Regions from separate parts of the Kitasatospora sp. NPDC048194 genome, predicted to be linked through region 1. Evidence: riboswitches for the same ligand, from Rfam matches in the RefSeq annotation. Region 1 holds a riboswitch; the other holds the start of a gene.
What was found. A riboswitch is a leader RNA that binds a small molecule or an ion and turns the genes downstream of it on or off. The one in region 1 is predicted to bind magnesium.

Region 1 (15,335 bases):
TCCGAGCGGGCGGCCGTGATGCCGGCCCGGGCCGTGCGGCGTTCGTGCTCCTGGGAGCGCGTCAGCAGGTAGGCCAGGGAGGCCAGTACGGCCTCCAGGTCGGAGGCGGTGGTCCGATCGTCTTCGGCGTCCGGCATGGAGGAACTGTAGCGATCCGGTACGGGCCGCAGCCGCACCGGGCGGCGGTGACCGGATTTCGGACAGATTCGGCCGTCACCCGATGCGCCCTTTCCTCGCCACGGACCGCGAGTTAGCGTGACGATCAGTTAGTTGCTTTTGGCACGTAAATGGCCCGCCCCGACGGCCCGCGCCCGCGGGCCTGCGCCACCACATCCGCAGGCCCGTCGGCCCCACCGGCACCGTCGGCCCCACCGGCACCGCCGGCCCCACCCAGCTCCGAGAAGGGGAGCCCCCTGATGGCCACTGCCGCGAAGACCCCGCGCTTCAGCCACCCCGCCGCCCGCGACACCTGCCCGTTCGCCCCGCCGCCCGCCTACCGGCAGGCCCAGCAGGAGGAGCCGGTCAGCCGCGTCACCCTCTGGGACGGCTCCACGACGTGGCTGGTCACCCGCCACGAGGACGTCAAGGCGGTCCTCGCCGACCGGCGCTTCAGCTCCGACTCCACCCGCCCGGGCTTCCCCTTCATCAGCGCGGGCGCCCGGCAGCTGAACGCCGGTCAGCCCACCTTCATCCGGATGGACGACCCGGAGCACTCCCGTCTGCGCCGGATGCTCACCGGCGAGTTCATGATCAAGAAGGTCGAGGCGCTGCGCCCCGAGGTCCAGCGCATCGCCGACGAGCTGCTGGACCGGATGACCGAGGGGCGCTCCAGCGCCGACCTGGTCCGCGAGTTCGCCCTGCCCCTGCCGTCCCTGGTGATCTGCCTGCTGCTCGGCGTCCCCTACCAGGACCACGCCTTCTTCCAGGAGTGCAGCCGCGTCCTGCTGCGCCGCGAGTCCTCGGCCGAGGAGGTCATCGACGCCCAGGCCCGGCTGACCGACTACCTGATCAGGCTCACCGAGGCCAAGCGCAGCGAACCCGACGACGGCATCCTCAGCCGTCTGGTCGAACGCGGCGACCTGAGCACCGAGGAGATCGGCGCGATGGGCCGGCTGCTGCTGGTCGCCGGACACGAGACCACCGCCAACATGACCGCGCTCTCCGTCCTCGCCCTGCTGCGCAACCCCGAACAGCTCGACCACCTGCGCCGCCACCCCGAGTCCGCCCCCGGCGCGGTCGAGGAACTGCTGCGCTACCTGACCATCGTGCACTCCGGGCTGACCAGGGTCGCCACCGAGGACGTCGACCTCGGCGGCGTGCGGATCCGCGCGGGCGAGGGCGTCGTCTGCATGGTCAACACGGCGAACCGGGACGAGCAGGAGTTCCCCGGCGGCGACGAACTCGACCTGACCCGTGACGCACGCCGCCACCTGGCCTTCGGGTTCGGCGTCCACCAGTGCCTCGGGCAGCCCCTCGCCCGGCTGGAACTGCAGATCGCCCTGAACACTGTTCTGCGCCGGCTGCCCGGACTGCGCCTGGCCGTCCCGTTCGAGGAGATCGCCTTCCGCGGCGAGATGCTCATCTACGGCGTCCACGAGCTGCCGGTCGCCTGGTGATCGGGCCGGCCCCCGCGCCGAACCACGGGCGCCGCCCAGGGCGGCGCGCCACCACCCACCGGAGCCAGGGCCGTCCGGCCCCTCCGCACCCGACACGTCCCGAAGGGAAGACCATGCTCGTCCGGATCGACCAGGAGAAGTGCTGCGGCGCCGGCCACTGCGTCCTCGCCGCGCCCGACGTCTTCGACCAGCGCGACGAGGACGGCATCGTCGTCCTGCTGGACGCCGAACCGCCCGCCGAACTCCACCAGGCCGTCCAGGACGCCGCCGCCGTCTGCCCGGCCGCGGCGATCAGCCTGGAGCGGGTGTGACCGCTCTGCGGGACGTCGCCGTCGTCGGCGCCGGCGCCGCCGGGCTGCACGCCGCCGAATCGCTGCGCCGGGCCGGCTACGACGGCCGCCTCACCCTCATCGGGGCGGAGGACGAACCCCCGTACGACCGGCCGCCGCTGTCCAAGCACCTGCTCGGCGGGGAGTGGCAGCCCGACCGCCTCGCGCTGCGCGGACCCCAGGCGTTGGAGGAGCTCCGGCTCGACCTGCGCCTGGGGGTCCCGGCCGAGCGCCTGGACCGCCGGGAGCGGACCGTCCGGCTCGCCGACGGCCACCGGGTGCGCTGCGACGCCGTCATCGTGGCGACCGGCGTCCGCCCGCGCCGGCTGCCCGGCGCCGACGGGCCGGTGCCGGGCGCCCACGTGCTGCGCACCCTCGGCGACGCCCTCGCCCTTCGCGAGGAACTCCGTGCGGGCACCCGGCTGCTGGTGGTCGGCGGCGGCCTGCTCGGGGCCGAGGCGGCGGCCACCGCGGTCGGGCTCGGCGCCGAGGTCACGTGGCTGGCCTCCGCCGCCGTGCCCCAGGCCGCCGTCCTCGGCACCGAGACGGCCGCGCTGCTGGCCGGCCTGCACCGCGAGCACGGGGTGCGGATCCACCGGGGCACGGCCGCCGCGCTGCTCCGGCGCCACGGCCGGGCCGCCGGCGTCCGGCTCACCGACGGCTCCGAGCTGGCCGCCGACACCGTCCTGATGGCCATCGGATCCGAGCCGGCCACCGAGTGGCTGGCCGACAGCGGCGTCCCGCTGGACGACGGCGTGGTCTGCGACGCCTACTGCGCCGCCGGGCCGGGCGTCTGGGCCGCCGGGGACGCCGCCTCCTGGCCCGACCCGAGCACCGGCCGCCACCACCGCCTGGAGCAGCGCACCAACGCCACCGAACAGGCGGTGCACGCCGCCCGGAACCTGCTGGCCGGCCCGGACGGCGTCCGGCAGGCCTACCAGCCGGTCCCGTACCTGTGGACCGATCAGTACGGGCTGCGCGTCCAGGCGTTCGGCCGGCCCGGTGACGCCGACCGCTTCGAGGTGGTCGACGGCAGCCTCGCCGACCACCGCTTCGCCGCCGTCTGCGGCCGTGACGGGCTGGTCACCGGAGCGGTCGGCATCGCCTCCGCCCGTGCCCTGCGGCACCTGCGCGCCCAGGTGGCGGCGCACAGCGCGTGGCCGTCGGAGGCGAGCTGACCCGCGCCGGCGGTCCACCGCCCACCGCCCCGGCCGCCACCCGGCCGGGGCGGTGGGCGTTCCGCCCCCTGGCGCAGGCCGGTGCCGAACCGCTCGGCGACGGGCGCCCGAAGCGGTCGCGAGCCCGGGCGTAGCGATCCGGTGACACGGAAGGCGCGATTCCGTCGACTGTTCGCACTACGTTCGATCGTGCACGTCCGCCGCGCCGCCGTCCCGCCCCCCGTGGGAGGGGGCCACAACGTGCTTGTCCTCGCCCGTACTTCATCCAGGAGCACCACATGCCCGTCGTGACGAACCGCCACGCGACCGCCGCCCGCACCCTGGCCGGCACCGTCCTGGCCGCCGCGCTGCTGGTGCCCACCGCGACGGCCTGCGGTTCCGCCTCCGACACGTCCGCGAGCACCGCAGCGGCCGCACCCGCCACCACTCCGGCCACCACCACCGCCACCGCATCGACCACGCCCGACCCGAAGGGCACCAGCAGCACCACCCCTGCCGTCACCCCGCCCGGCCCGCACGCCACCACCGCACCGGCCGCCCCGGCCGCCACGCCCGACGCGCGCCGCAGCACGGCGCCCGCCGCCGCGGGCAAGGGGTCGTCCCCGGTCCGCACCCAGACCCTGGTGGACGGCAGCACGGCCGAGATACGCGACCTCGGCAACCAGCGCTACCAGGCCAGGATCGTCAGCCACGGCGACGTCCTGGCCACCCTGGAGACGACCGGCACCGATGCCGGGCTCGACGCCAACGACATGTTCGTCGTGCTCTTGACGGACGGAACGGTCCACTCCTGGATGGGCGGTGGGCACCAGGGGCCGGGCACCTTCAAGCTCGCGGGCGGCTGGACGGCCAAGGTCACCGAGGTCGGCGAGCTCCACTACCGCGCGCAGCTCCTCGGCAACGACAACGCGGTGGCCGGCACGTGGGAGGCGAACCAGCACGACGCCGGCGGAGTCGCCAACGGCGTCCACCTGGTGCTCACCGCCGGCGGCGAGATCAGCGCCCACCTGTGAGCCGCCGGACGCCACGGCACGGGTGACTCCTGTCGACCCGTCACCCGCCCGGATTCGGAAGGGGCACCCGCGCTCGCCGACGATGTCGTGCAGCAAGTGGACAGTGCGCCGCCGAGGAGTCGTTCTCCACCGGAAGTCCTGCCATGATCGCCTCGGGGCAAGGCCTCCCTGAGCCTGATCCCGCGCCCAGTGATCACCGGGACCGGTCCCGGCCGCAGCTGGGCCGGGTGCGGGTTGGGGCGGTGGGCGCCCCGCGCAACCCCACCCCCACCCGCCCCCCCCCCCCGCCCGCGGGGGGGGGGGGGGGGGCGGCCCCCCCCCCCCCCCCCCCCCCACCCCGACCGTCCACCCCCACGGATCGTCAGACGGCGGCGAACGCCGGGTCACAGCCCGTCAGATTGCACGAGGCCGCCCACAGGCGTGCGGCCGTCGCGGGATCGGCCAGGTGGTCCCAGAAGGGCTCGGCGCGCGGTGCGCCGCGCAGCCCGAACGCCCGGGGGCTCACCATCCGGTCACCGCGGACGTCCGGGTCGAGCACCGCCCGGACGGCGGGCCACGCGGCGGCGTCCTTGCCCTGGACGACCAGGCCCAGCGGCAGGTGGCGCACCCGGTCGCCGGCGGTCCGGACGTGGAACGGCGGCCGCGACGGGGTGAGGGAGTCGAGAGCTCCGCCGGGGTGGACGAGAACGCTCAGCGTGCTGCTGCCGGCGGCGCGCAGGCGGCGGCCGAGTTCGACGGCGAAGAGCATCTGGGCCAGCTTCGACCGCCCGTAGGTCCGCTTGGGCCGGTAGTCGCGCTCGCTCTGGAGGTCGCCGAGGTCCAGGCGCTCGGTCTTGGCGGCGAAGCTGCCCGTGGTGACGATCCGGCTCCCCGGCGTCGCCGAGAGCAGCGGTGCCAGGAAGTGGGTCAGGGCGAAGTGGCCGAGGTGGTTGGTGCCGAACATCAGCTCGTGGCCGTCCCCGGTCTCCCGCCGCGGCGGATGGTCGAGGGCCACGCCGGCGTTGTGGACGACCGCGTCGAGGCGGTCCAGCCGCAGCGCGCCCACGGAGGGCCGGAGCGAGCCGAGGTCGGCCAGGTCGAGGGGCAGGTGGCGCACCTTGGCGCCCGGGACGTACGAGGCGATGGAGGCCATCGCGGTTGCGGCCTTCGCCGGGTCTCGGCTGCCCAGGACGACCGTGGCGCCGGTGGCGGCGAGCTGCTCGGCGACGAAGTAGCCGATGCCCGCGTTGCCGCCGGTGATCAGAAAGGTCTTCCCGTCCGCGCGGGGCAACCGGTGGACGTCCCAGTGCGGGGCCTTGGGTACGGAGGGCATGGCGGGCTCCTGGAGCTGAGCTGGTTCGGAGCCGGGCGGGGCCGGAGGTTCGCGGCCGGTCCCGCCCGGTTCGACCAGCGTCCTGGGCGCGACTCACATCCCACCGACAGATCGCTGTCCGCGCTGACGGCCCGCCGGTACCACCCGCCGCGGCGCCGGTGGCGGCCCGACGCCGGCGGGCGGCACCGCAGAGTCGGCCGGTGTGGGCGGGGCCGGCACCGGCCGCCGCAGCGCCGGTGACAGCCCACCCGACTGCGCTCAACTCCGGCCGAGCACGGCTTCGTCGAGGATGGTCCCGCCCAGGCTCCAGCCGCCGTCGGCGACCTCTTCCAGGATCACGAGCGTGGTCGCGCGGGCGCGTTCTCCGTAGACGCCGACGAACGCGTCGGTGACGGCGTCCTGCAGCCGCTTCCTGGACTCGGCCGTGAGCGTGTCGGCGGGAACCTTGAGGTTGGCGAAGGGCATGGGTCTTCCTTCCAGGGGTGGAACGGGTCAGCGGATGACCGGGTGAGCGGGTGAGCGGGTGGGCGGGCCCTCGGAAGGGCCGGTGATGCGCAGGGCGGGTGGCTTCGGCGGGCTGCCTCAGGCGCCGTCAGGCCATGCCGCCGTTGGCACGCAGGACCTGGCCGTTGACCCAGCGGCCCGCCGGGCCGACCAGGAAGGCGACCACCTGGGCGATGTCCGCGGGTGTGCCCAGCCGCTCCAGCGGCGGGGTCTTGGCGAGGGCCTCGATCTGCTCCTCCGTCTTGCCGTCCAGGAACAGGTCGGTCGCCGTGGGTCCGGGGGCGACGGTGTTGACGGTGACGTCCCGGCCGCGCAGTTCGCGCGCGAGGATCAGGGTGATCGCCTCGACCGCGCCCTTGCCGGCGGTGTAGGCGCCGTAGCCGGGGAACTGGGCCGCGACCACCGAGGTCGAGAAGGCGACGAAGGAGCCGCCCGCGCGCAGCCGGCGGGCGGCCTGCTGGGCGACGACGAAGGTGCCGCGGACGTTGGTGCGGTACATGGCGTCGAGGACGTCGAGATCGAGGTCGGCGATCGGGGACAGCGCCATCCGTCCGGCGCAGTTCACGACGACGTCGACGCCGCCGTGGGCCGCCTGCACCTGGTCGAACAGGGCGGCGACGGCGTGTTCGTCGGCGACGTCGGCCCGGAATGCGACGGCCCGGCCGCCCGCTGCGGAGATGGCCCGCACCGTCTCCTCGGCGGAGGCGGCGTCAGCGGCGTAGTTCACGATCACGGTCAGGCCGTCCTGGGCCAGGCGCTCGGCCACGGCCCGGCCGATGCCGCGCGAGCCGCCGGTGACGACGGCGACCCGGCCCGGGCCGGCATTGGCGCTGGTGCCGGGGCTGGAGTCGGAGCCGGGGGCGGGGCCGGGATCCGGGTCGACGCCGGGGCTCGGGGTTTCGACGGGAGTGCGGTTCATGGCCTCCACGATGCGGCGCTCCCGGCGCGCGAACCAGGGGATGCCATCCCCTGCGTCAGCGGTGCGCCGGCGGGCCGCCGTCCCGCAGACTGGGTGGGTGGCCTCCCCCAAGTACACCGAGCTCGGCGCCTTCCTCCGCTCCCGCCGGGAGCGCATCCGCCCCGAGGACGTCGGCCTCGTCGCCGGCCCGCGCCGCCGGGTGCCAGGACTGCGCCGGGACGAGGTGGCACAGCTCGCGGGCGCCTCGGTCGACTACTACAACGAGCTCGAGCGGGGTGCGGGCTCGCAGCCCTCGGAGCAGATGCTCGCCGCACTGGCCCGGGCGCTGCGGCTGACCTCGGACGAGCGCGACTACCTCTTCCGGCTCGCCGACCGCCCGCTGCCCGTGCACGGCGGACCGCAGTCGCACGTGCATCCCGGGATGACGGACCTGCTCACCCGGCTGACCTCCACCCCGGCGCAGGTCATCACCGATCTCCACGTCACGCTCGTGCAGAACCCCCTCGCCGTCGCCCTGCTGGGCGACCAGTCGGGCTTCCGCGGCCGGGAGGCGAGCTTCGTCCACCGCTGGTTCACGGACGCCGACGCGCGACGCCTCTATCCGGAGGCCGATCATGACGCGCAGTCCCGCACCTTCGTCGCCGACCTGCGCGCCGCCGCAGCCCGGCGCGACGCCAAGGACCCCGAAGCCCGCGAGCTCATCGCCGAGTTGACCGCCCGTTCAGCCGAGTTCGCCGCCCTGTGGGCCCGGCACGAGGTCGCGGTCCGCCGCAGCGACCGCAAGCGCATCAACCACCCGGTGCTCGGCACGCTGGAGGTCGACTGCCTCAACCTCTTCAGCGAGGACGGGCGGCAGCGCCTGCTCTGGTTCACCCCCGCGCTGGGCACGGACAGCGCCGACAAGCTGGACCTGCTCGCCGTCATCGGAAGCCAGCTCACCGACGCCCCGCGCTGACCGGACGGCCGTCCCGGCGGTGCCGAGGCGGGCGCCGGGGCCGTCCAGGCGGCCGTCACGCCCCGGTCAGTGCGGGAGCACCCAGCGCGGCCGCCACGTCCCGGCGGCATCGCGGTCGGCGGCCGCCGCCGTGGCGGCGAGGTGGGCGCGGAGGGTGGCGAGCGCCGGGTGGGCGTTGTCCCGGTGCCAGAGGAGCGAGTGCGGGTAGACGGGCGTCGGGTCGGTGACCGAGATGCGGCGCAGGCCGTAGCCGGCGGGCCAGACCAGGCGGGTCTGCTCGCTCATGAAGGTGGCCAGGGCCGGGGTGTCGGCGATGGTGTCGAGGAGGGCGTCGGAGCCGAAGTTGGGGCCGGTCGCCTCGATGGTGAGGCCGAACTCGGCGACCAGGTCGTCGTAGTAGGCGCCCCACTCGGTGCCGGGGACGATGCCGGGCATCCAGATCCGATGCCCGACCAGTTCGGCGAGGGTCACCGACTTGGCGCCCGCCAGCGCGTGCGCGGGGCCGGTGAGCAGCTGGAGCGGCTCGTCGAACACCCGGACCGACTCGACGTCCTCGGGGAGCGGCCGGCCCGGCATGGCGACGGCGCGGAACGTCGCGTCGATCGCGCCGGAGCGGATCGCATCGACGGCCGTCCCCACGTCGAAGATCATCACCACGTCGAGCTCGATCTCGGGGTGTGCGCGGTGGAAGTCGCGCATCAGGCCCGACTGCGCGCTCCGCGAGGTGAGCACGTCGACGCGCAGCGGGCGGCGGCCGGCGCGTACGGACGCCACCGCGCGTTCGGCGACGCGCAGCAGCTCGCGCGCGTGCGGCAGGAAGGCCTGCCCGTCGATGGTCTGCTCCGCGCCGCGCGGGGTGCGGGTGAACAGCCGGACCCCGAGGTCGCGCTCCAGCGCGGCGACCCGCTTGGACACGGCCTGCTGGGTGACCGAGAGGTCGACGGCGGCCTTCTGGAACTGGCCGGCCTCGGCGATGGCGACGAAGGTGCGCACTGCTTCGAGATCCATGGCGGCGAGCCTAGTGAACAACGCATGGTTGTGGCCGTGCCGGGGGGCGGTTGTTTGACCGGCGGTCCCGTTCGGCGCTTGGCTCTCACCGGTCAACTCCGGTTTGTTCGGTCGGGGCGTCGAAGGGGGTCGCACACGGTGGGCAGGAAACGGCTGGGCCGGCGGTTCGATTGGCTCTGGGCGGCGTACGCGGTGAGCGCGTACGGGTCCGGGCTGGGGTTCGGGGCGCTGCCGCTGATCGCCGTGACGGCCCTGCACGCCTCGCCGGGCGAGGTGTCCGCGCTGTCCGCGACCGGCCCCGCGATGGGCGCGCTGATCGCGCTGCCGCTCGGCCCCTGGGTGGAGCTCCGGCGCAAGCGCCCGGTGATGATCGCGATGGACCTGGCCCGGTTCGCGGCCATGGCCACGATCCCGGCCGCCTACGCCCTCGGCTGCCTCGGCTTCGCCCAGCTGCTGGTGGTCTCGGCAGCGGTCGCCGCCGCCAAGATCGCGTTCAACGCGGCCGGCGGCGCCTTCCTGAAGTCGCTGGTCCGGCCGGCCGATCTGCTCACCGCCAACGCGCGCTTCGAGTCCACGAACTGGAGCTCCATCGCGGTCGGGCCGCCGCTGGGCGGGGCGGCGATCGGCCTGTTCGGGCCGGTCACCACCGTGCTGGCCGACGCCCTCAGCTACCTGCTCTCCGCGGTGGGGATCGCGGCGATCGGCGGCCGGGAGGAGGCGCCCCAGCGGGTCGGCCGTCGGGCGGCGGGCGCGGTGGGGGCGGCGGGCGAACGGGCGGCCGACGCGGGCGGGGTGGCGGGCGAACGGCCGGCCGGTGCGGTGGGGGCAGCGGACGCGGAACGGCCGGCCGACGCGGTGCTCGACGGCTGGCGGCACATCCTGGCCGATCCCGGACTGCGGGCGCTCTACCTCAACAACATGCTCGTCTCCGGTCTGATCATGGCCACCGAACCGGTGCTCGCCGTGCTCCTGCTCCGCCGGCTCGACTTCGCCCCCTGGCAGTACGGACTGGCCTTCGCGGCTCCCTGCCTCGGTGGGCTGGTCGGCTCCCGGCTGGCCCAGCGCGTCGTCACCCGCTACGGCCGCGACCGGGTGTTCCGTACCGTCGGCACCCTGCGCGCCGTCTGGCTGATCGGCCTGGTCCTGGTCCGGCCGGGCGTCGTCGGGCTGCTCACGGTGATGGCCGTCGAGCTGGCGATCATCGTCAACATGAGCCTCTACACCCCGGTGCTGGCCACCTACCGGCTCGAGCGCACGCCGACGCACCTCGTCGCCCGCACCCTGTCCGCCTGGTCCATCGGCCAGCAGGCTGCCATCGCCGTGCTCACCGCACTCGGCGGCCTGCTGGCCGACGCCACCGGTCCCCGCACCGCCCTCGCGGTCGCGGGAGTGCTCGTCCTGGCCACCCCGCTCCTGCTCCCCCGCCCCGGACGGACCGGGGACCGGCCGGAGCCGTCCCGCAGCCCCGCCTGAGTCAGAGCGGCGCGCGCCGGCCTCGGAGCGCACCGGTCGGCGCAGGCCGGCGGCCCGTCGCGCCGTCCATCGGTTCGCGGATGGTCCCCGCGTGGGCGACCGGTTCCCCGAGGAAGGCGGCCCGACGGCTTCGGGGGCCGGCGGACCGGGCGGTCAGGCCGTCCGGCGCACGGCGATGACGTTGTCGGTGACGGTCGCGCGCTGCCCCTCGGGACCGGTTGCGGTGCGCCGGAGCGCGTGGCAGCGCTCGATGCGCCAGCCGTCGTCGAGGCGCAGGTCGGCGAGGGCCTCCTCGGCCGTGGGGAAGCGCACGTCCTGCCCCGCCTGCCAGGACCACGGCGCCACCGAGGCGTGGTCGACCACGAGCAGCAGCCCGTTCGGGGCGACCGCCGCCGCGGCGCGGCGCAGGATCCGTGCGCGCGGGATCTCCACCGGGGTGTGGAAGTAGCCGGCGGTGACGAGGTCGAAGACGCCCTCGGGGAAGGTCCGGGCCAGGTCGTGCCGGACGGGGTGGACCCGGGCGGACAGCCCGGCGGTCCGGGCCCGCGCGGCGACGCGGTCGAGGGCGGTCCCCGAGACGTCGACGGCTGGCGGAGCTCGCCGAGCGGACGGGCATCAACGAGAGCACGCTGTCCCGGCTCGAGGGCGGCAGCCGCAAGCCCACCCTGGAGCTGCTGCTGCCGCTCGCCGAGGTCCACGCCGTCCCGCTCGACGAGCTGGTGGGCGCACCCCCGCACCGGCGATCCGCGCATCCACCTGCGGCCGGTGGTCCGGGACGGGATGACGTACGTGCCGCTCAGCCGCCCGGGCGGCGTCCAGGCGCACAAGCTGCTGATCCCCCCGCGACCGGGCGGCGAACCGGAGTTGAAGACCCATGACGGGTTCGAGTGGGTCTACGTGCCCAGCGGCCGGCTGCGCCTGCTGCTCGGCGACCGGAGCCTGGTCCTCAAGGCGGGCGAGGCCGCCGAATTCGACACCCACGTGCCACACTGGCTCGGGCCGGACGGCGACCGGGCCGTCGAGCTCCTGGTCCTCTTCGGACACCAGGGCGAGCGGGCCCACCTGCGAGCCCGGTACACCTGACGTTTCGTCAACTTTATGGACAGGCAATCTGGTTCGCGCACCGGGCGGTCGTCGACCGGACCGTCGCGCCGCTCCGCCGGACGCACGCCGGGCGGCGCCCCCACTGGCCGGTCCACGGTCAAGCCCCGGTCAAGGATTACGCCGCAGGGGCCATCACCCCCTATCCTGGGGCCGATTCGAACAGACACCTCGTTCGGTGAGGCGTCTTCACGGACACAGGCCACTGATCCCACCCGTCGAGAGACGCTCCGGATCAGGACAGGTCTCCCCGGCTCAAGGGGTGACCCCAAGTGGCTTCCCGTCGGACACCGACCAGGGACACGCCGTGGAGTGCCAAAGCTCTGACGAGTGGGGGTGCCCGGGCGGTGACGTCGGTCTCCCCCTGCCGCGCCGCCGCGCCCCCGATGCGCGGCCGAGACCGGGAGGAGGGCGTGATGGACGAAAGTCCTGGCCATAGTCGGCCCTTCCCCGTGCCGCACTCGCCGTCCTCGCCGTCCCACCGCCGCCCGAGGCGCCCCGTCCTTCCCTGACCCGATCCGGTCCGTTCCGCCCTGCCGCCCGCCCCGGGCGCGGGCGGCCCCGGCGCATGCCCGCCACCGGCTCCGCGGTCACGGACGGCCGCGGCGCGCCGCCGGGTGGCCCGATGCCCCGTCCTGCCGGGGCGAGGGGGTTCCCATCATGGCCGCCGCCACGCTGTTCACGTCCGCCACCGCCCGGCTGCGCGACCGCACCGTCGCCGCCGAGCGCCGCACCGCCGTCACCCGCACCGTCCGGTCGTCGCTCGTCTCGCTGGCCGGGCTGGTCGGCGGGCCGGTCGCCAACCAGGCCGGTGAGGAGGTGGGCCGCGTCGTCGACGTGGTCGCCCGCCTCTACGGGGCGGAGCCGTACCCGCCGGTCACCGGCCTGATCATCCGGATCGGCCGGCGCCGCACCTTCATCGCCGCCGACGCCGTCGACCGGATCATGACCGGGCGGGTCCGGCTGCGCACCGCCCGGCTGGACCTGCGGGAGTTCAACCGCCGCCCCGGCGAGGTGCTGCTCGCCCGCGACGTGCTCGACCACCAGCTCGTCGACGTCGACGGCGTCCAGGTCACCCGCGCCGCCGACCTCTACCTGGCCCCACTGGCCGCCCGCACCGTGCTGGTGGGCGTCGACGTCTCGCTGCCCACCCTGCTGCGCCGCCTCGGCCCGCGCCGCTGGCAGGTCCGGCCCACCCCGGAGCGCGTCCTCGACTGGCGCTCCGTCGCCCCGTTCGGCGAGCAGGCCACCCACGGGCCCGCCGAGGTACGGCTGCGCGCCTCCCGCTCCGCGCTGCACCGGCTGCGTCCGGCCGACCTCGCCGACATCCTGGAGGACCTCGGCCGGCACGAACGCCAGCAGCTGCTCGGCTGGTTGGAGCCGGAGCAGGCGGCGGACGCGCTGGAGGAGATGGAACCCGCCGAGCTGGAGAACCTGCTGCGCGAGGTGCCGCCCGAGCACGCCGCCCGGCTCGTCGACGAGATGGAGCCGGACGAGGCGGCCGACGCCCTGCGCGACCTCGCACCGGGCGAGCGCGAGACCCTGCTCGCCAGGATGCCCGAGCCCGAGGCCGCCGAACTGCGCTCGCTGCTCGCCCATCGCGAGGGCACCGCGGGTGGTGCGATGACCACCCTGCTGGTCACCGCCGGCCGCGCGCACACCGTCGCCCAGGTGCGGGCGGAACTCGCCGCGCAGGCCGAGCACCGCACCGACATCGACGCGGTCGCCGTACTGGGCGAGGACGGCCGGCTGCTCGCCGACATCCCGCTGTTCGACCTCGCCGTCGCCGAGGACACCGCCGTGGTCGGCGATCTCGTCAGCTGGCTGGGCCAGTTCGGCCCGCCGGTGACCGTCCGACCCGACACCCGCCTGCCCGAGGCCGCCGACCGCCTGGTCGCGGCCCGGGCCACCTCCCTGCTCGTGGTCGACGACTCCGGGCGCCCGCTCGGCCGGGTCCTGGCCGACGACATCCTCGACTCGCTGCTGCCCGAGCGCGGGCGCCTGCACTTCCGGAGGCTCCTCAAGTGACCCGCGACCTCGACACTGCCCGCGACCTCGGCACTCCCCGGGACACCGACCAGCCCCGGGACGCCGCTCGACCCCGGGACACCGCCCAGCCCCGGGACGCCGCCACCCGCCCGGACACCGCCGACCAGGCCCGCGGGCCCGCGCCCGACCCGGCGTCGGCGCAGCACCCCGCCGGCGTCCCGGCCGGCTCCGGGCGCGCCGGCCGCCGCCGGGGCCTGCGCCGACTGGCCGCCGTCGCGATGGTGGCCGGGCCGGGTCTGGTCGCCGCCAACGCCGGCAACGACGCCGCGGGCATCGCCACCTACGCCAGCGCCGGCTCCCAGTTCACCTACGGGACGCTGTTCTTCATGGTGCTGGTCACCGTCGCCCTGGTGATGGTGCAGGAGATGGCCGTCCGGCTCGGCGCCCACACCGGCAAGGGCCTGGGCGCGCTGATCCGCGAGCAGTTCAGCCTGCGGCTGACCGCCCTCGCGGTGTTCTGCCTGCTGCTGGCCAACACCGGCCTGGTGGTCAGCGAGTTCGCCGGCATCGGCGCCGCCTTCCAGCTCCTCGGCGTGCCCAAGTGGGCGGTCATCCCGCCGGCCGCGGTGCTGCTCTGGTCGCTGGTGCTGTTCGGCTCGTACAAGTGGGCCGAGCGGATCTTCCTGGTGATGTCGCTGGCGTTCTTCGCCTACCCCGTCGCGATGGTCCTCGGCCACCCCGACTGGGGGCAGGTCGGCGAGCACCTGGTGGTGCCGCACCTGGAGCCCGGCAAGGACTTCATCCTGCTGGCCGTCGCCCTGATCGGCACCACCGTGAGCCCCTACATGCAGTTCTACGCCGCGGCCGGCGTGGTCGACCGCGGCGTCAAACCCGCCGACTACAAGCTGATCCGGGCCGACGCCGTACTCGGCGCGGTGTTCGCCTGCGTGATCAGCCTGACCATCATCATCGCCACCGCCTCCGCGATCGGCGGCACCGGCCCGCTGGAGTCCGCCGCGCAGGCCGCCGAGGCCCTCAAGCCGGTCGCCGGGCACGGCGCCGAGCTGCTCTTCGCCTTCGGCCTGATCGGCGCGTCCGCGCTGGCCGGCGCGGTGGTGCCGCTCTCGGCGAGCTACGCCATCGGCGAGGCGGCCGGCGTGGAGCGCTCGGTGTCCCGCAGCTTCCGCGACGCGCCGCTCTTCCTCGGGCTGTTCACCGCCCAGATCGTCCTCGGTGCCGTCGTGGCGCTGACCCCGGTGGACGTCATCCAGTTGCTGATCGGCACCCAGGTCCTCCAGGGCCTGATCAGCCCGATCGTCCTGGTCTACCTGCTGGTCCTCACCAACCGCCGCGCCGTGCTGGGCGACGCCGCCAACGGCCCCCGCTACCGGATCGCCGCCACCGTCGTGGTGGTCGGCGTCGCCGCCATGTCGACGATCCTGCTCGCCCAGACCGTCCTCGGCTGGTTCGGCCTCGGCTGACCCCGCCGGGGAGCGACCGCCCGGCATCCGGCACCCCGGCGCCCGTCGGCCCTCCGGCTCAGCCGCCCGCGGGCACCCGGAGCGTGCCGTAGCGTTGCATGCGCTGCCAGCGGAGCCGGGAGCCCGCGAGCGCGGTGAAGACCGACTGGATCACCACCAGGTACATCAACTGCCGGTGGACGAACTGCTGGAGCGGCAGGCTCCACAACGGCACGCGCCGATCCCTGTCGGGCCGGGCGCTGCGCCGGTGGCGACTGTTCAGCGCCGACACTCGGCGGATTGTCACACCCTCCTGAGGTCGCCGAACCGCAACGGGCTCGGCCCCTGGGCGGGGGCGGCGGCCTCGGCGACGCGCCTCGTCCCCGGTGCTGACAGCCACCGGCGGCCGTCCGTCAGCGTGTGGAGGTCGGCGCGGTCCGGGGTGGAGCAGGGGGACTCGCGGCACCGGCCGGCCCGG
Region 2 (15,335 bases), on a different contig from region 1:
ATCAATGGACGATCGGCCCCGGAGAGTGGCGCATGGACGGCACAGCGACGACCCGTGCGGCGACGACCAGCGCGGCGACGGCCGGGACGTCAGTGGCCGGCCCGACCTCGGTGGCCGGCCCGACGTCGGTGGTCGGAACGCCGACGACCGACGCGGCGACGTCGCGTCCGGCGCGGGTCCGTACACCGGGCACGGTCGAGGGCGTCCTGGGGCGGCTGCGGGCCATCGCGGCCCACCTGCCCCCGGAGGACGGGGTGGCGGTCTTCAACCGGCTCTACCTCACCGTCACCGAGGCGGTCCGCGACCGGCTGGCGGCCGGCGGCTACTTCGCCGACCCGTCGGCGGTGGCCGAGCTGGACGTGGTGTTCGCCGGGCGGTACCTGCGGGCCGTGGCCGCCGAGGCGGCGGGGCAGGAGCCGCCCGCCTGCTGGCGGCCGCTGTTCGCCCTGCGGAGCCACCCGGGCGTGCACCCCCTGCAGTTCGCGCTGGCCGGGATGAACGCCCACATCCAGCACGACCTGCCGCTGGCCGTGGTCGAGGTCTGCCGGCGTCGCGGCTGCGCGCCGGCCGGCGTCGAGGCGGACTACCACCGGATCAACCGGGTGCTGGCCGGGGTGGAGGCGGCCGCCCGGGAGCAGCTGATGCCCGGGCACGACCTGCTGGAGTGCGCCGAGCCGCTCACCCACCTGCTCGGCACCTGGTCGGTGGAGGCGGCCCGGGAGGGCGCGTGGTCGGCGGTGCAGGCACTCTGGGAGCTGCGCCGGCTCCCGGCCGCGGCCCGCGCCTTCGCCACCGCGCTGGACGACTCGGTCGGCCTGCTCGGCCGCGCCCTGTTGCTCCCGTACGGGCCGCGCGGGGCCTCCGCCCAGGAGATCCGGTCGATCGACGGGCCGACCGGAGGGCGACGCATCGCGGCCGCCCGGCTCGCCGAGGCGAGGAGCCGGGCGGCCGGCGGGACGAACACGGACGGGCCGACCCAGCCGAGCCGGACCCAGCCGCACCGGGCCCGGCGAACGCGGGCCTGACCCGCCCGGAGCCCGGCCGGACCGGATCCGGCCGGGGCGAGCCCGATGAAGCGCGGCCCGACCGAGCGTGCGCCTGCCCCACGGAGCCTGGCGCTACCGAACACAGCGGGGTCAGGCACCGCGCAGCCGACCCAGCAACGACCAGGCCCGGCCGAGCGCAGCCCAGTCGGGCCTGACCAGGCCTGGTCAGGCCGGATGATCGAGCCGGATCAGGCCCAGCTGGAGTGCAGCGGCTTGCCCTCGGCGTAGCCGGCCGCGCTCTGGATGCCCACGATCGCCTTCTCGTGGAACTCCTCCAGGCTGCTCGCGCCCGCGTAGGTGCAGGAGCTGCGCACGCCGGCCACGATCGAGTCGATCAGGTCCTCCACGCCCGGGCGGGCCGGGTCGAGGAACATCCGGGAGTGCGAGATGCCCTCCTCGAACAGCGCCTTGCGGGCCCGGTCGTACGTGGAGTCCTGGGCGGTGCGGTTGCTCACGGCGCGGGCCGAGGCCATGCCGAAGCTCTCCTTGTACTGGCGGCCGTCGGCGGCGGTCTGCAGGTCGCCCGGGGACTCGTAGGTGCCGGCGAACCAGGAGCCGATCATCACGTTGGAGGCACCGGCGGCCAGCGCCATGGCGACGTCGCGCGGGTGGCGCACCCCGCCGTCGGCCCAGACGTGCTTGCCGAGCCGGCGGGCCTCGGCGGCGCACTCCAGGACGGCGGAGAACTGCGGGCGGCCGACGCCGGTCATCATCCGGGTGGTGCACATGGCGCCCGGGCCGACGCCGACCTTGAGGATGTCGGCGCCCGCCTCGACCAGGTCGCGGACACCGGCGGCGGAGACCACGTTGCCGGCCACGATCGGGATCTGCGGGTCCAGGCCGCGCACCGCGCGCAGTGCGCTGATCATGCTCTCCTGGTGGCCGTGCGCGGTGTCGACCACCAGCACGTCGGCACCGGCCTCGATCAGGGCCTTGGCCTTGCCGGCGACGTCGCCGTTGATGCCGACGGTGGCGGCGATCCGCAGCTTGCCGTTCGCGTCCACGGCCGGGGTGTACAGGGTGGCGCGCAGCGCGGCCTTGCGGGTGAGGATGCCGACCAGGCGGCCCTGGCCGTCCACCACCGGGGCGAGCTTGCGGTGCGCCTCGGCGAGCCGGTCGAAGGCGGTACGCGCGTCGACGTCCTCGTCCAGCACCAGCAGGTCGCGGGACATCACGTCGGCGAGGCTGGTGAAGCGGTCGACGCCCTGGCAGTCGGAGTCGGTGACCACGCCGACCGGCTTGCCGTCCTCGACGACCACGAGGGCGCCGTGCGCACGCTTGGGCAGCAGGGAGAGCGCCTCGGCGACGGTGGCGCCGGGGGCGAGGGTGATCGGGGTGTCGAACACCAGGTGGCGCTGCTTGACCCAGGAGATGACCTCGGCGATCACCTCGGTCGGGATGTCCTGCGGGATGGCGACCAGGCCGCCGCGGCGGGCCACGGTCTCGGCCATCCGGCGGCCGGCGATGGCGGTCATGTTGGCGACGACCAGCGGGATGGTGGTGCCGGTGCCGTCGTTCGAGGAGAGGTCGACACCCTGCCGGGAGCCCACGGCGGAACGGCTGGGGACCATGAAGACGTCGTCGTACGTCAGGTCGTACGAGGGCTTGAGGTCGTTCAGGAAACGCATGAATGGGCTCTCTGGCTGGGAGAAATTACACCTCGGGTGCGGTTGCGGCGAGGCCGCCGGGGCGCACTCGGGCGCCCTGCACCCAGCGTTCGATTGTCCGTGAGGGCGCGACCAAAAGCCAGTTCGGGGGACATCGCTGGTGCTGTGCACAAACCATGATCAATGCTCCGCGCGTAGACATGGACGATCCTCCAAGCCACCTCCCCGACATCGGCTTTTCGCCCGGGCGGGGACCGCTCCCGTAGCATTCACGCGGTGAACGGCGAGGCGAGCGGGAAAGCGACAGCGGGCGTGATCGAGCAGAAGGACGTGGAGCGGCAGGACGTCGGGCGGGACACCGGGCGCCACGTCGGAGGCAGCGCCACCGACGGCACGGAGGACGGCACCGGGCACAGCGCCGGGCACGGCACGGCCGCGGGCCGGGGCGAGGGCGCGGCTACCGAGGAGGAGGTCGACTACGGCCCCGGCCTGGACCCGGAGCGGCTGAAGCTCTGCCTGGGGGTGCTCGCCGAACTCGACGAGCTGCACGTCGACCACCCCGACGCGATCACCGTCCGCAAGGCCGTCGGCGGCATATTCCGGACCCTCAAGCAGCGCCGCCGCCAGGAGACCCGGGCCCGCAAGACCGCCAACGACCGCGCGGTCACCGCCCGGACCGCCACCGGCGCGCCCACCCGGATCGACGACGAGACGGCCGGCGCCTTCGGCCTGACCACCGTCACCACCACCGAGATCGCCGGCATCCTGGAGCGGCCGCGCAGCTGCTACATCTGCAAGGGCCGGTACGTGGAGGTCGACGCCTTCTACCACAACCTGTGCCAGCGGTGCGCGGCCCTGAACCGGTCCCGCCGGGACGCCCGGACCGACCTCACCGGCAAGCGCGCGCTGCTGACCGGCGGCCGGGCCAAGATCGGGATATACATCGCGCTGATGCTGCTGCGCGACGGCGCCCACACCACCATCACCACGCGCTTCCCCAACGACGCGATCCGCCGCTTCAAGGCCATGCCGGACAGCGCCGAGTGGATCCACCGCCTCAAGATCATCGGCATCGACCTGCGCGACCCGGCCCAGGTGATGGCGCTGGCCGACGAGGTCGCCGCCGACGGCCCGCTGGACATCCTGATCAACAACGCCGCGCAGACCGTCCGCCGCCCGCCGGAGTCCTACCGCGAGCTGATCAGCGCAGAGTCCGCCCCGCTGCCGGCCGGCGAGCTGCCGCAGGCCACCACCATCGGCCGCTTCGGCAGCGGCAGCGTCGACCTGCCCGCCCTCCCCCGCCAGGCGACCGGCAGCGAGCAGCGGCTGGCCGCCGAGGACGTCACCTCGCTCGCGCTGGTCACCGGCTCCGCCACCCCGGCCCGGATCGCGGCCGGCACCGCGATCGACGCGGGCGGTCTGGTGCCCGACCTCGCGGACACCAACAGCTGGGTGCAGACCGTCGAGGAGGTGGGCCCGGTCGAGTTGCTGGAGGTCCAACTCTGCAACTCCACCGCGCCGTTCATCCTGATCAGCCGGCTGCGCCCGGCGATGGCCGCGTCCGCGTCCCGCCGCAAGTACGTGGTCAACGTCTCCGCGATGGAGGGCGTCTTCTCCCGCGGCTACAAGGGCGCCGGCCACCCGCACACCAACATGGCCAAGGCCGCGCTCAACATGCTGACCCGCACCAGCGCGCTGGAGATGTTCCAGACCGACGGCATCCTGATGACCGCCGTCGACACCGGCTGGATCACCGACGAGCGGCCGCACCCGGACAAGATGCGGTTGGCCGACGCCGGGTTCCACGCCCCGCTCGACCTGGTCGACGGCGCGGCGCGGGTGTACGACCCGATCGTGCGCGGCGAGGCGGGTGAGGACCTGTACGGCTGCTTCCTCAAGGACTACGAGCGCGCCAACTGGTGACCACCTGAAGGAGATGGCGAGTTGAGCACCGTTCCGACCGCACCGCTGCTCGGTGCCGGGATCATCGTGCCCACCGGGGACGGCCGGGTGCTGATCGGCCGCCGCACCACCGCCGGCGAGCCGCCCACCTGGAGCCTGCCCGGCGGCAAGGTCGACCTCGGCGAGTCCTTCGAGCAGACCGCGGCCCGCGAACTCGCCGAGGAGACGGGCATCGTGCTGCCCGCGGCGCGGATGCGGGTGCTCGCCGTCCACCTGGACCACGAGCTCGGCCGGCCCCGGCTGACCGCCGCCGTGCTGGCCCCGCCGAGCGTCGCCGAGGCGGTGGTCACCGAGCCGCACGCCTGTGCCGGTTGGGAGCGCTTCGCGGTGGACGAGCTGCCGGAGCCGATGTTCTACCCGTCCGCACTGGTGCTCGGCAGCTGGCTGCCCGGACTGGACGACGTCCCGCGCGACGGGACGCACGGCTACCCCGTCGTCCGCCGCTGACGTACGAACGCACCCACCGCCGACGGAACGAGGAGCGGGGGCGGCCGCACGACCGCCCCCGCTCCCCAGCACGGCCCGGACCCCCCACGGTCCGAGCGGGCCGGCACCACGCCCAGGGACGGGGGCGCGGTCGGACTCCAGCCTGCCCGGTCGGGCGGCCCCTGCCGAGGGCCGAACGTCCCGACCGAGAGGGCCGGCGGTCCTCCGGACGCGCACCACTCTTGTGCGAGGGGGGCCGCGGGGTGGAGATTGGGTGGGCAAGGCCCTTACGCGCCCGCCGTCCTGAGGAGTCCTCACCGTGCCCAGCGCACCCCGGCCGGCCCGGCCCGCGTCGCTCCCGCAGCGAACCGGCCGTCAGCTGCGGCGGGCCTTCGGCGCTCGGCACGAACCACTGGCCCGCCCGCTCGATCGCGCCCGTGCCCGCGCCTGGCTGCTCGCGCTCCTCGGGGGGCTGCTGGCGCTCGCCGTCTCCGTGACGGGAGCCATGCTGCTCTACCACTCGTCGGCGCCGCGGGCCGCCGCCGACCGGATCCGGCTGCACCGCGTGGACGCCGTGGTCGCCGTCATCCCGGATCACGGCGCCGCCGCCGGCAGCCGCTTCGCGGGCGGCTACGACACCCTGGTGAACGTCGAGGCCGCCTGGAGCTACCCCCCGGGCACCGCGCACACCGGCACCGTCGAGGCACCGCGCACGGCGGTCCCCGGCGCCGTCGTCCCGATCTGGGTCGACCCCCGGGGCAACGCGACCACCCCTCCGGTCAACCGAGCCGCGCTCGCCGTCTCGGCAGCCTGCACCGGCACCGGCGCCCTCCTCGTCCTGCTCGGGCTGCTCGTCGTGGCCCTGCGGCTGCGCCTGCACGCCCTCGACCGCCGGGCGGACGCCGCCTGGGCCGCCGGCTGGGCCCGGCTGGAGCCGCTGTGGAGCGGCCGGGCCGGTCACCGCCGCGAGGAGTGACGGGCCCCCGGGCCGACCAACCACCGGCCCTGGAGCCGCACACCGCACCTTCGACCTGCTGCCGAGCCCAATCAGCACGCCGCCGGAGCTGGCATGACGCGGAGCGGTGGCTCGACGCCCTGGAGCTCCGCGGCAACCGGCCGACTCCGGATCTAGGATCTGCGGCATGGCAACACGACTCGTGCAGATCAACATGAAGGCCCAGGACGACGCTGCGCTCGGCCGGTTCTGGGCGGAGGCACTCGGTTGGGGTGTCGACAGCGAGGGCCCCGGCGTCACCAACCTCGAACCGGTCGGCTTCGCATACCCCGACCCCGCGGCCGTCTGCATCGACCTCATCGCCCGCCCAGAACCCAAGACGGTGAAGAACCGGGTGCACCTCGACCTGGCCACCACTTCGACGGTCCATCAGGCGGAGCTGGTCGCGCGCCTGAAGGACCTCGGCGCGACAATCGCCGACGTGGGACAGGGCGACGTCCCCTGGACGGTCATGGCCGACCCGGAGGGCAACGAGTTCTGCGTCCTGGAGCCCCGGGAGATCTACCGGGACACCGGGCCGATCGCCGCAGTGGTGGTCGACTGCACCGACCCGCGGGCGATGGCCCGGTTCTGGGGCGAAGCTATGGACTGGACGGTGCACGAGGTCGCCGACGACCACGCGACCATGCGTTCCGCCCACGGCGTCGGCCCCTACCTGGAGTTCGTCCGCACCCCCGACACCAAGAGCGGGTGGAACCGCGTCCACCTGGACATCAGCCCCTACCGCGGTGACGACCCGGCAGCCGAGGAGGCCAGGCTGCGCGCTCTGGGCGCCTCCGACCCGGGCATCGACCAGTCCGCCATCTCCTGGCGGATCCTGACCGACCCGGAGGGCAACGAGTTCTGCCTGCTCAGCCCCCGTTAGCCCCGCTCCACCCCAGGTTGATCGCCTGCTCGACCACCGCTACGCCTGGGCCCGGGCCGTCCGGTGGGTGTTCGTCGCGCTGATGGCCCGGGCCGACGCTGAGGAGGATCTGGACCGGGCGGTCTCGGGGACGAGACTGCCTAGTCTCCGGTCGTTCCGTCGAGCAGCTCGCGCAGGATGTCCAGGTGGCCGTTGTGGCGAGCCGTCTCCTCGGTGAGGTGGAGGAGGATCCAGCGCAGGTCGACGTGGAGGCCGTCGCGGACGGCTCGCTGGGCCCGCTTGTCCAGGCCGTTCCCGGCGACCAGTTCACGGTAGCGCGCGCTCTGTTCAGCGTATTCGTCGAGCAACTGCGTGAGCGGGAAGTCAACGGCGATGCGCATCTCGCGGTCGGGGTCCTCCTCGGTCCAGGGGCCCCGGTCCTCCTCGCCGAGGAAGACCACTTGGAACCAGTAGTACTCGACCCAGCGGAGGTGGTTGATCACTCCGCTCATGGTCATCAGCGGTGAGCCCGGCAGGAGCGCCTTGCGCGCGTTCTCCGCAGAGACGCCATCGCACTTGGCGCGGGCGGTGTCACGTGCATAGTCGAGAAACGTGGTGAGCTGGGTGCGCTCGTCCCACGCGGGCGGTGTGTCGTCGATTCTGGTCATCCCGCGAAGCGTCCCCGATCACCACCACCGATGTCGAGGCATTTATCGACGGAACGCAAGCCGCTCCACCCGGTTCCCTGTCCGGCGGGCCGCCACAGCGGTCCCCTGCCGGTGGGCCGCCCGGCACCATCCGCCGGACAGGCCCTGGTAGTGCTTTGTCAGGAGCTGTTCTGGCGATCATCCGTAGGGCACCCCGGTGGTACTTTGCCGGGAAGTCGTGGGAGGGGTGGGCGGGCAAGTGGACAGGGAGGTGCGACAAGCCGTTGTCGTGGCGCTCGGCGAACTCGGGCGAAGCCACGACTACCGTGACCGCGCGGATGCCGGCCACGGCCTGGCAGGGTTTGCCGAGATGCAGGAGGCCCATGGTCCGCTGCTGGAGCTCGTGCTCGATCCGGGCGACACCTTCGTGACCAGGGTGACCGCGGAGGCACTGCTTCGGCGAAAGGACAGGGTGGGCCTGGCAACAGTCGCGTCCGCGCTGGCAGTTGCCGACCCGAATCACCGGGATTGGATTCACACCGCGGTCGTCGACGTATTCAGTGTCTTCTCCCACGACCGGGACAGTGCGATCGGCCTGTGCGAGGAGCTGTCGCAGGACGCTGACGACCGTGTGGCCCACGGGGCTCGTCAGTTGCACGAACTCCTGGCTGAGATCGATCCCGTTCTTCGCCCCGCATAGTGCGGGGCGACCGTTGTCGCGAGAGCGCAGGTGATCGACGGCAGAGCTTGGAGCCGGTACTCGCCCATCGTGTGCGAAGCCGGATGACAACAACGGCGGCGGAGGGCCGACGCAAGTCGATGCAGCCATGGCCGAGCGGCTCGGTGCCGACAACCCAACCCATGGCAGCCCTACGACACCGCCTCACGAAGCACTACTAGAGTCCTGGGCCGTGGCGAATCATCAGGACGAGACCAGGGCGGCCTACGACGGAGTCGTCGAGCTGTACGCCTCGCTGTTCGCGGATCGCCTGGAGACCCAGCCGTTCGCTCGGGCCATGATCGGCACCTTCGCCGAGCTGGTGCGCGCGACGGGCAACCTGCGGGCAGCGGACGTCGGGTGCGGGCCCGGACATCTGACGGCCATGCTGCACGAACTGGGTCTGGACGCCTTCGGCCTCGACCTTTCCCCCGGCATGGTCGACCACGCCCGGCGGGCCCATCCGGCGCTGCGCTTCCAGGAGGCGCGGATGGAGTCCCTGCCGATCGAGGACGGCGCGCTCGGTGGCGTACTGGCCCACTACTCGATGATCCACACCCCTCCGGGGGAACTGCCGGAGCTGCTCGCCGAGCAGGTACGCGTCCTGGCGCCAGGGGGTCTGCTTCTGGTCTCCTTCTTCGGGACCGACGGACCGGAGCCGATCCGGTTCGACCACAAGGTGACACCCGCCTACAGCTGGCCGGTGGACCGCCTCGCCGAGCTGCTGGCCGATGCCGGGCTCGTCCCCTTCGCTCGGCTGCTCCACGATCCGGCCTCCGAACGAGGCTTCCTCGACGCCCACCTGCTGGCCCGCCGTTCGTAGGTCTTGCCCGGCGATACCCGCCAGCCTGTCGGCGCACCTCCGGACCACCGACTCGGCCGGCACTCGCTGATCCGACGGGAATCGTCGGACAGGCTCCAGGGAGGTCGTGTCGATCACGCCGGCCCGGATGAGGGGTGCGGCGGGGGATGGTCAGTGCTGCTCGGTGGAATCCGCAGGGGTGTGCGCCCCTGCGGATTCCCGGAGCATTCGGCCTCAGCGGCGCTGCGTCCAGGCCGGTGCCGGGGTGGGCCTGCCGGCGCGGTGGATGACGGCGGCGACGGCGACGAGCAGGACGAGCGCCAGGGCGAGCGCGGCGGTGACGTCGACGTGGAGCACGAGGAGGGCGCCGAGCAGGGCTCCGGTGAACATCCAGGCGGCCGACGCCAGTCGGCGGGACCCGGTGAGGTCGGCGGCGAGGGCGGTGATGGTCATGGTCAGCACCGTGGTGGTGAGGTCGGGGACCTTCAGGGAGCGGACCACCGCGTTCTGACCGCCCATGGCGAGCGCGAGCAGGCCGATCAAGGTGTAGCGGGCGGACGAGGATCCGTGGCCGACGACGGCCGCCAGCACGGTGCTCACCGCCACCAGCAGCACTTGGACGGCGAGGGCGGCGGTCAGCAGCCGGCCGCGGTGCCCGGGCAGGCGCCGGGAGAGGTGGCCGCCGGCCAGGGCCCCGAGCAGGAAGGCGGCGAGGGCGGCGAGTGAGGCGGTGGCGGAGAGGTTCGCCGCGCCGGCCAGGGCGAAGCCGAGGAAGACCACGTTGCCGGTCATGTTGGCGACGAACACGTGCCCGAGTTCGAGGTAGCTGACGGCGTCCACCACTCCGGTGACCAGGGTCAGCACCAGCAGCATCGGCACCAGCGGGCCGTGCTCGGGATCGGGTTTCAGCATCGGGCCTCCCAGTGGCTCACGTGACGGCCTCTCCGTTCTACTCCCCCTCAGGCCGGTACCTGCCTTAGCGGCCGCTCCCCCTCAGGCCAGCGCCGGACCGGCCGGGTCCTCCGGGTCGTCGTCCAGGTGCCAGTGCAGGTCCCGCACGCCGGGCTCCAGCGACAGCCGGGTGACGACCTGCTCCAGCGCCGGGGTCACCTGGCCGGTGGTCGACACGGTGGCGCGCAGGCTGGTGGCGTCGCCCTGCTCGGTGCGGCGGGCGCGCAGGCCGGTCGGGGCGAGGCCGGACGCGGCCAGGGCCTGGAGCAGCAGGGCCCGGATGTGGGTCTCGGACTTGCGGTCGCACTCCAGGTGGACGACGGCCCGGCCGGTGGAGTCCGGGTCGCTGCCGGACTGCGGGGCCCGGTCGAGCAGCCGGCCGGCCGGGCGCAGCACCAGGTGGACGGCGAGCACGGCGATCGTGCCGAGGACGGCGAGTTCCAGTTCGCCGGACGCGGCCAGGACCCCGACGGCGGCCGAACACCAGAGCGTGGCGGCGGTGTTGAGGCCGCGCACTCCGGCGCCGTCGCGCAGGATGACGCCACCGCCGAGGAAGCCGATGCCGGAGACCACGTAGGAGGCGACCCGGGTGGGGCTGCCGGCGTCACCGACCGCCTCGCTGTAGAGCACGAACAGGGTGGCACCGGCGGCGACCAGGGCGTTGGTGCGCAGGCCGGCCATGCGGGCGCGCCACTGGCGCTCGACGCCGATCAGTGCGCCGCAGGCCACGCCGGTGGCGAGCCGGACCAGGAACTCGACGGTGGTCAGGGTGTGCACGACGGCACCTCCTCCAGGAACGCGGACGGGAAACGCGGACGGGGAAACACAGGCAGGAAACGCGGGCGGGGCAACACGGACGGGCAACACGAGCAGGGCGGCGGCCGCCAGGACCGCGGACGACGGGTGCCGGGACCCGGGGCGGCGGGGCGCCACCCGCCACCCACCACCCCCCACCCGCCCCAGGGCGTCCCGCCCGTGGCCGGCCGCTCAGTGGTCGAGCGCGGTCTCGACGACCTTGATGATGACCATGGCCGTCGCGATCAGCAGGTAGGCGCGCAGGGCGCCCATGCCGGCCTTGCGGGCCGTGGACATCACCGGCGTGGCGAGGGTGTCCAGCGGGGGCATCCGCCAGTTCTCGCGGCCGGTGCGGTCGACCGGGTCCTCCTTGGTGGCGGTGCGGCCGAAGGTGAAGGAGTACCCGGCGACGAGGACGCCCGCGACGCCGCAGGCTGCCGCGATCCCCAGGATCGCGCCGGAGCCGATGCCCGGCCGGACCACGGCAGCGGTCAGGATGAGCGAGAGCGTCACCAGCACGCCGACCACGACCGCGGTGAAGGCGTTGGTCCTGGGTCCGTTGACCCACGGACCGAGCACGGCGCGGTCGTTGCAGAGCAGCAGCAGGAACACGGTGGCGGAGGGCAGCAGCACCCCGGCGAGCACCTGGACGAACTGGGTGATCAGGCCCTGGGTGTAGCCGTTGGACAGCAGGGTGATCGCGGCGGCCACGACGACCAGGCCGGCGTAGACGCCGTAGAAGCCCTTGGCGCCCCGGACGCCGCGGTGCAGCGAGTGCTTGATGCCGAAGACGTCGCCGATCGCGTAGGCAGTGGACAGCGAGACGGCGAAGGCACCGATGACGGAGGCGTCCAGCAGGGCGATCGCGAACAGCACGCCGGCCAGTCGGCCGGCCCTGGCCTCGATGCCCTCGGCCAGGGCGGCGGCGTCGGAGAACCGTCCGAAGCCGTCGGTGCCCGCGAAGGCCGCCGCCGTGAGGCCGATCAGCGCGGCCGCGCCGACGATGACCACGGCGATCCCGATCCACAGGTCGACCTTCTCGTAGGTCATGAAACGCGGGGTGATCCGCTTGTCGATGACGTACGACTGCTGGAAGAACAGCTGCCAGGGGGCGACGGTGGTGCCGACGATCGAGATGACGACCATCATGACCGCCGCGAGCTGGCCGGAGCCGCCGGGCAGGGCGGGCGTCACGAAGTCGTGGGCCATCTGCGAGGTCTTCGGGTGGAGGAGGAAGTAGACCGGCACCAGCAGCAGGGAGCCCGCGCAGAGGGTGATGGCGACCCGTTCGAAGCGCCGGAAGGAGCCGGTGAAGGCCGAGGCGATGATGATCGCGGCGGCCAGGACCACCGAGGCCGCCTTGGGCAGGCCCAGGTAGCCGGCGGCGAGCGTGACCCCGATGAACTCGGTGACCAGGGTCAGCGCGTTCAGCAGGAAGAGGTCGATCACGCTGAACGCGCCCCAGAACCGGCCGAAGCGCTCCAGGATCAGCCGGGCGTGGCCGACCCCGGTGACGGCGCCGAGGCGCAGCACCATCTCCTGGTTGACGTACAGCACGGGGACGAGCAGCAGCAGGGTCCACAGCAGCTGGGTGCCGTAGTTCTGCCCGGCCTGGCCGTAGGTGGAGAAGGCGCCGGCGTCGTTGTCGCCGACCATCACGATCAGGCCGGGGCCGATGACGGCCAGCAGGGTCCTGAACCGGGCGGAGAGCCCGTGGCGCGGGGCGGTGTCGTCGAGCCGGAGGGTGCCGAGCGCGCCCTTGATGTCGCCGACGTGGGCGTCGTCCAGGACGGCCTGGCCGGCGGCGGAGGTGGTGGGGGAAGCGCCGGGAACCGCGGGGAACGTCGGGTCCAGCATCGCATTGGTCATGGCAGGGCCTGCCTCCCTGCCCCTCGGCGAGGGGCGTCGGGGGACACGCGGCAGCGCGCCTCCCGCTGGGCGCACGCCGCCGTCCCCGCACGGCGGCGCCGGGCGACGGCGGCCGTGCTGGCGTGACGGATCGTCAGGCGCCTTGCGTCCGCCCGTGGTCGAGCAGCGGACGAGGCGCCTGGTGGGGATGTGCGAGGGAGGTCGTCACCGCGTGCCGGAGGTGTTCGAGAGCATGCGGGGGTAGGGCCGACTGTGGCCCGGACTACTGCAGTCCATGATCTCGCCTCCTCCCGGCCGGGGGCGCACCGACTGTGCGCCGCATCGCGACACGGCAAGGAGCACACCGGTCGCGGCGGACCGGTACACCCCAACTCGTCAGAGCTTTGGCACTCCACGGCGTGTCCGGCCGGTCGGCCGGAAGCCACTTGGGGTCAACCCTTAGGTCGGGAAGACCTGTCCTGAACCTGGGCGTCTCTCGACGTCGTCGGGTCAGTGGCCTGTGTCCGTGAAGACGCCTCACCGAACGAGGTGCCTCGTGAAACCTCACACAGCATAGCCCGGCCGGAGAGCGGGCCCGCCGCCTTCCGCCCGCTCCTCGACACCTTTGTAGAACCTTGACCGGTCCGCGCCTGCTACACCTTCCCCATCCCGGCATATATAGTTCACCGACATATGCAGCTGAACAGCTCACGAGGGGGAAGTGTGTCCCACACCGATCCGACCCGGTCCGAGCCCGTCCTGCGCCTGACCGGGGTGTCCCGGGTGCACGGACGCGGCGCCGCCGAGGTGCACGCCCTGCGCGGGATCGACCTGACCGTCCACGCCGGCGAGTTCGTCGCCGTGATGGGTCCGTCCGGCTCCGGGAAGTCGACCCTGCTGACCCTGGCCGGCGGACTGGACCTGCCCACCCGCGGCGAGGTGCTGGTCGAGGGCGTCACGCTCGGCGGCCTCAGCCGCGGCCGGCTCGCCGACCTGCGGCGGCGCTCCGTCGGGTACGTCTTCCAGGACTACAACCTGATCCCGGCGCTCACCGCCGCCGAGAACATCGCCCTGCCCCGCGAACTCGACGGAGTCCCGGGCCGCGCCGCGCGCCGGGAGGCCCTGGCCGCGCTGGAGGAGTTGGGCATCGGGGAACTCGCCGACCGCTTCCCCGACGACATGTCCGGCGGCCAGCAGCAACGGGTCGCCATCGCCCGGGCGCTGATCGGCGAACGCCGACTGGTGCTCGCCGACGAACCGACCGGAGCACTCGACTCGGCCACCGGTGACGCGGTGCTCGCCGTCCTGCGCGCCCGCTGCGACGCCGGGGCGGCCGCCATGATGGTCACCCACGAGGCCTCGCACGCCGGTTGGGCGGACCGGGTGGTCCACCTCCGGGACGGCGCGATCGCCTCGGAGAGCACCGGTCGCCGCTCCGGCGGCTGCCCGGCAGCCGTCCACCGGCCCAACCCCCTGGGGGAGGTGGCGCGTTGAAGCTCGGAGCGTGGAAGGTCGCATTGCGGATCGCCCGCCGCGACGCACTGCGCGCCAAGGGCCGCAGTGCGCTGGTCCTGGCCATGATCGCGCTGCCCGTGCTCGGGGTCACCGGTGCCGACGTCGTCCACCGCAGCGGGCAGCTCACCCCGGCCGAGCGGGTCGAGCGGGTGGTCGGCGGAGCGGACGCCCTGGTCACCGGACTCAGCCCGGGCCGGACCGTCGAGCAGGCCCCGATCGCCGAGGACGGCGCCTTCGCGCTCGACCCCAAGCCGGGGCAGCCGCCGACGGCCGAGCAGCAGCGGGCCGCGAGCACCGACCCGGCCGAACTGGTCGGCTCGCTGCTGCCACCCGGCAGCCGGCTCACGCCCGCCCGCACCGGGCCGGAGACCGGCGCGAACTCGCCCGAGGGCCTGGTCCGCACCCTCACCACCGAGGCCGACCTCGGCGACCCGGTCTGGCGCGGCCGGCTGAACGTGGTCGGGGGACGCACACCCGCCGCCCCGCACGAGGCGGCCGCCACCCGGGCCTTCCTGGACCGTGCCGGGCTCGGGCTCGGCGGCACCACCACCGTCCAGGGGCTGGAGCGGACCACCTTCACCATCACCGCCGTCGTGGAGCACCCGGACGACCTCGGCCGGGTCGAACTCGTGGCCCGGCCGGGCGAGTTGCTCGACCCGCTGACGGCCGCCGCGGAGCCCGGACAGCCCGCCGCCGAACGCGCCCCGGACCGGCACGACGCCTGGCTGCTCCGCGTGCCGAGCGGCGCCGCCCTGGACTGGACCGCCGTCCAGCGGTTCAACGCCCACGGCTACACCCTCACCGCGCGCTCCGTCGCCCTCGACCCGCCGCCGAACCGGGCCGTCCCGTACTACCGCGACTCCACCCGCTCCAGCGGCCCGGCCACGGGCGGTGACACCAGGGTCGTGGTCGCCACCGTCACCGGGATGGCGCTGCTGGAGGTCGCCCTGCTCGCCGGGCCCGCCTTCGCGGTCGGCGCCCGCCGCTCGCGGCGGCAGCTCGCCCTGCTCGGCGCGGCCGGCGGCGGCCGCAGCCACGTCGGTGCGGTGGTCCTCGGCGGCGGCCTGGTCCTGGGCGCGGCCGGCGGAGTGCTCGGCGTGGCCCTCGGCACCGCTCTGGTCGCCGCACTGCGCCCGCTCGTCGAACAGGTCGGCGGTGC

Region 2: linked by a shared signal. The riboswitch ahead of ACGF07_RS15605 (NRAMP family divalent metal transporter) and the one ahead of ACGF07_RS03470 (magnesium transporter MgtE N-terminal domain-containing protein) in region 1 are both predicted to bind magnesium.

The regions. Positions count from the first base shown of each region.
Region 1 covers NZ_JBIDAK010000002.1:217,469-232,803, reverse strand. The annotation lists gene ACGF07_RS03535 (MarR family winged helix-turn-helix transcriptional regulator) at 1-137, opposite strand, end outside; gene ACGF07_RS03530 (cytochrome P450) at 417-1,616, shown strand; gene ACGF07_RS03525 (ferredoxin) at 1,730-1,927, shown strand; gene ACGF07_RS03520 (NAD(P)/FAD-dependent oxidoreductase) at 1,924-3,123, shown strand; gene ACGF07_RS03515 (hypothetical protein) at 3,402-4,136, shown strand; gene ACGF07_RS03510 (SDR family NAD(P)-dependent oxidoreductase) at 4,498-5,448, opposite strand; gene ACGF07_RS03505 (tautomerase family protein) at 5,707-5,913, opposite strand; gene ACGF07_RS03500 (SDR family oxidoreductase) at 6,041-6,871, opposite strand; gene ACGF07_RS03495 (helix-turn-helix transcriptional regulator) at 6,912-7,826, shown strand; gene ACGF07_RS03490 (LysR family transcriptional regulator) at 7,893-8,834, opposite strand; gene ACGF07_RS03485 (MFS transporter) at 8,973-10,307, shown strand; gene ACGF07_RS03480 (hypothetical protein) at 10,461-10,739, opposite strand; partial or broken gene ACGF07_RS03475 (helix-turn-helix domain-containing protein) at 10,895-11,390, shown strand; M-box (ykoK) riboswitch at 11,572-11,751, shown strand; gene ACGF07_RS03470 (magnesium transporter MgtE N-terminal domain-containing protein) at 12,069-13,436, shown strand; gene ACGF07_RS03465 (NRAMP family divalent metal transporter) at 13,433-14,878, shown strand; gene ACGF07_RS03460 (hypothetical protein) at 14,937-15,092, opposite strand.
Region 2 covers NZ_JBIDAK010000010.1:210,940-226,274, forward strand. The annotation lists gene ACGF07_RS15550 (DUF5995 family protein) at 33-1,025, shown strand; gene ACGF07_RS15555 (GuaB1 family IMP dehydrogenase-related protein) at 1,235-2,674, opposite strand; gene ACGF07_RS15560 (SDR family NAD(P)-dependent oxidoreductase) at 3,143-4,576, shown strand; gene ACGF07_RS15565 (NUDIX hydrolase) at 4,598-5,062, shown strand; gene ACGF07_RS15570 (hypothetical protein) at 5,361-6,017, shown strand; gene ACGF07_RS15575 (VOC family protein) at 6,184-6,921, shown strand; gene ACGF07_RS15580 (DinB family protein) at 7,062-7,568, opposite strand; gene ACGF07_RS15585 (hypothetical protein) at 7,807-8,247, shown strand; gene ACGF07_RS15590 (class I SAM-dependent methyltransferase) at 8,459-9,088, shown strand; gene ACGF07_RS15595 (YoaK family protein) at 9,302-9,979, opposite strand; gene ACGF07_RS15600 (MgtC/SapB family protein) at 10,061-10,795, opposite strand; gene ACGF07_RS15605 (NRAMP family divalent metal transporter) at 11,006-12,670, opposite strand; M-box (ykoK) riboswitch at 13,042-13,217, opposite strand; gene ACGF07_RS15610 (ABC transporter ATP-binding protein) at 13,385-14,155, shown strand; gene ACGF07_RS15615 (FtsX-like permease family protein) at 14,152-15,335, shown strand, end outside.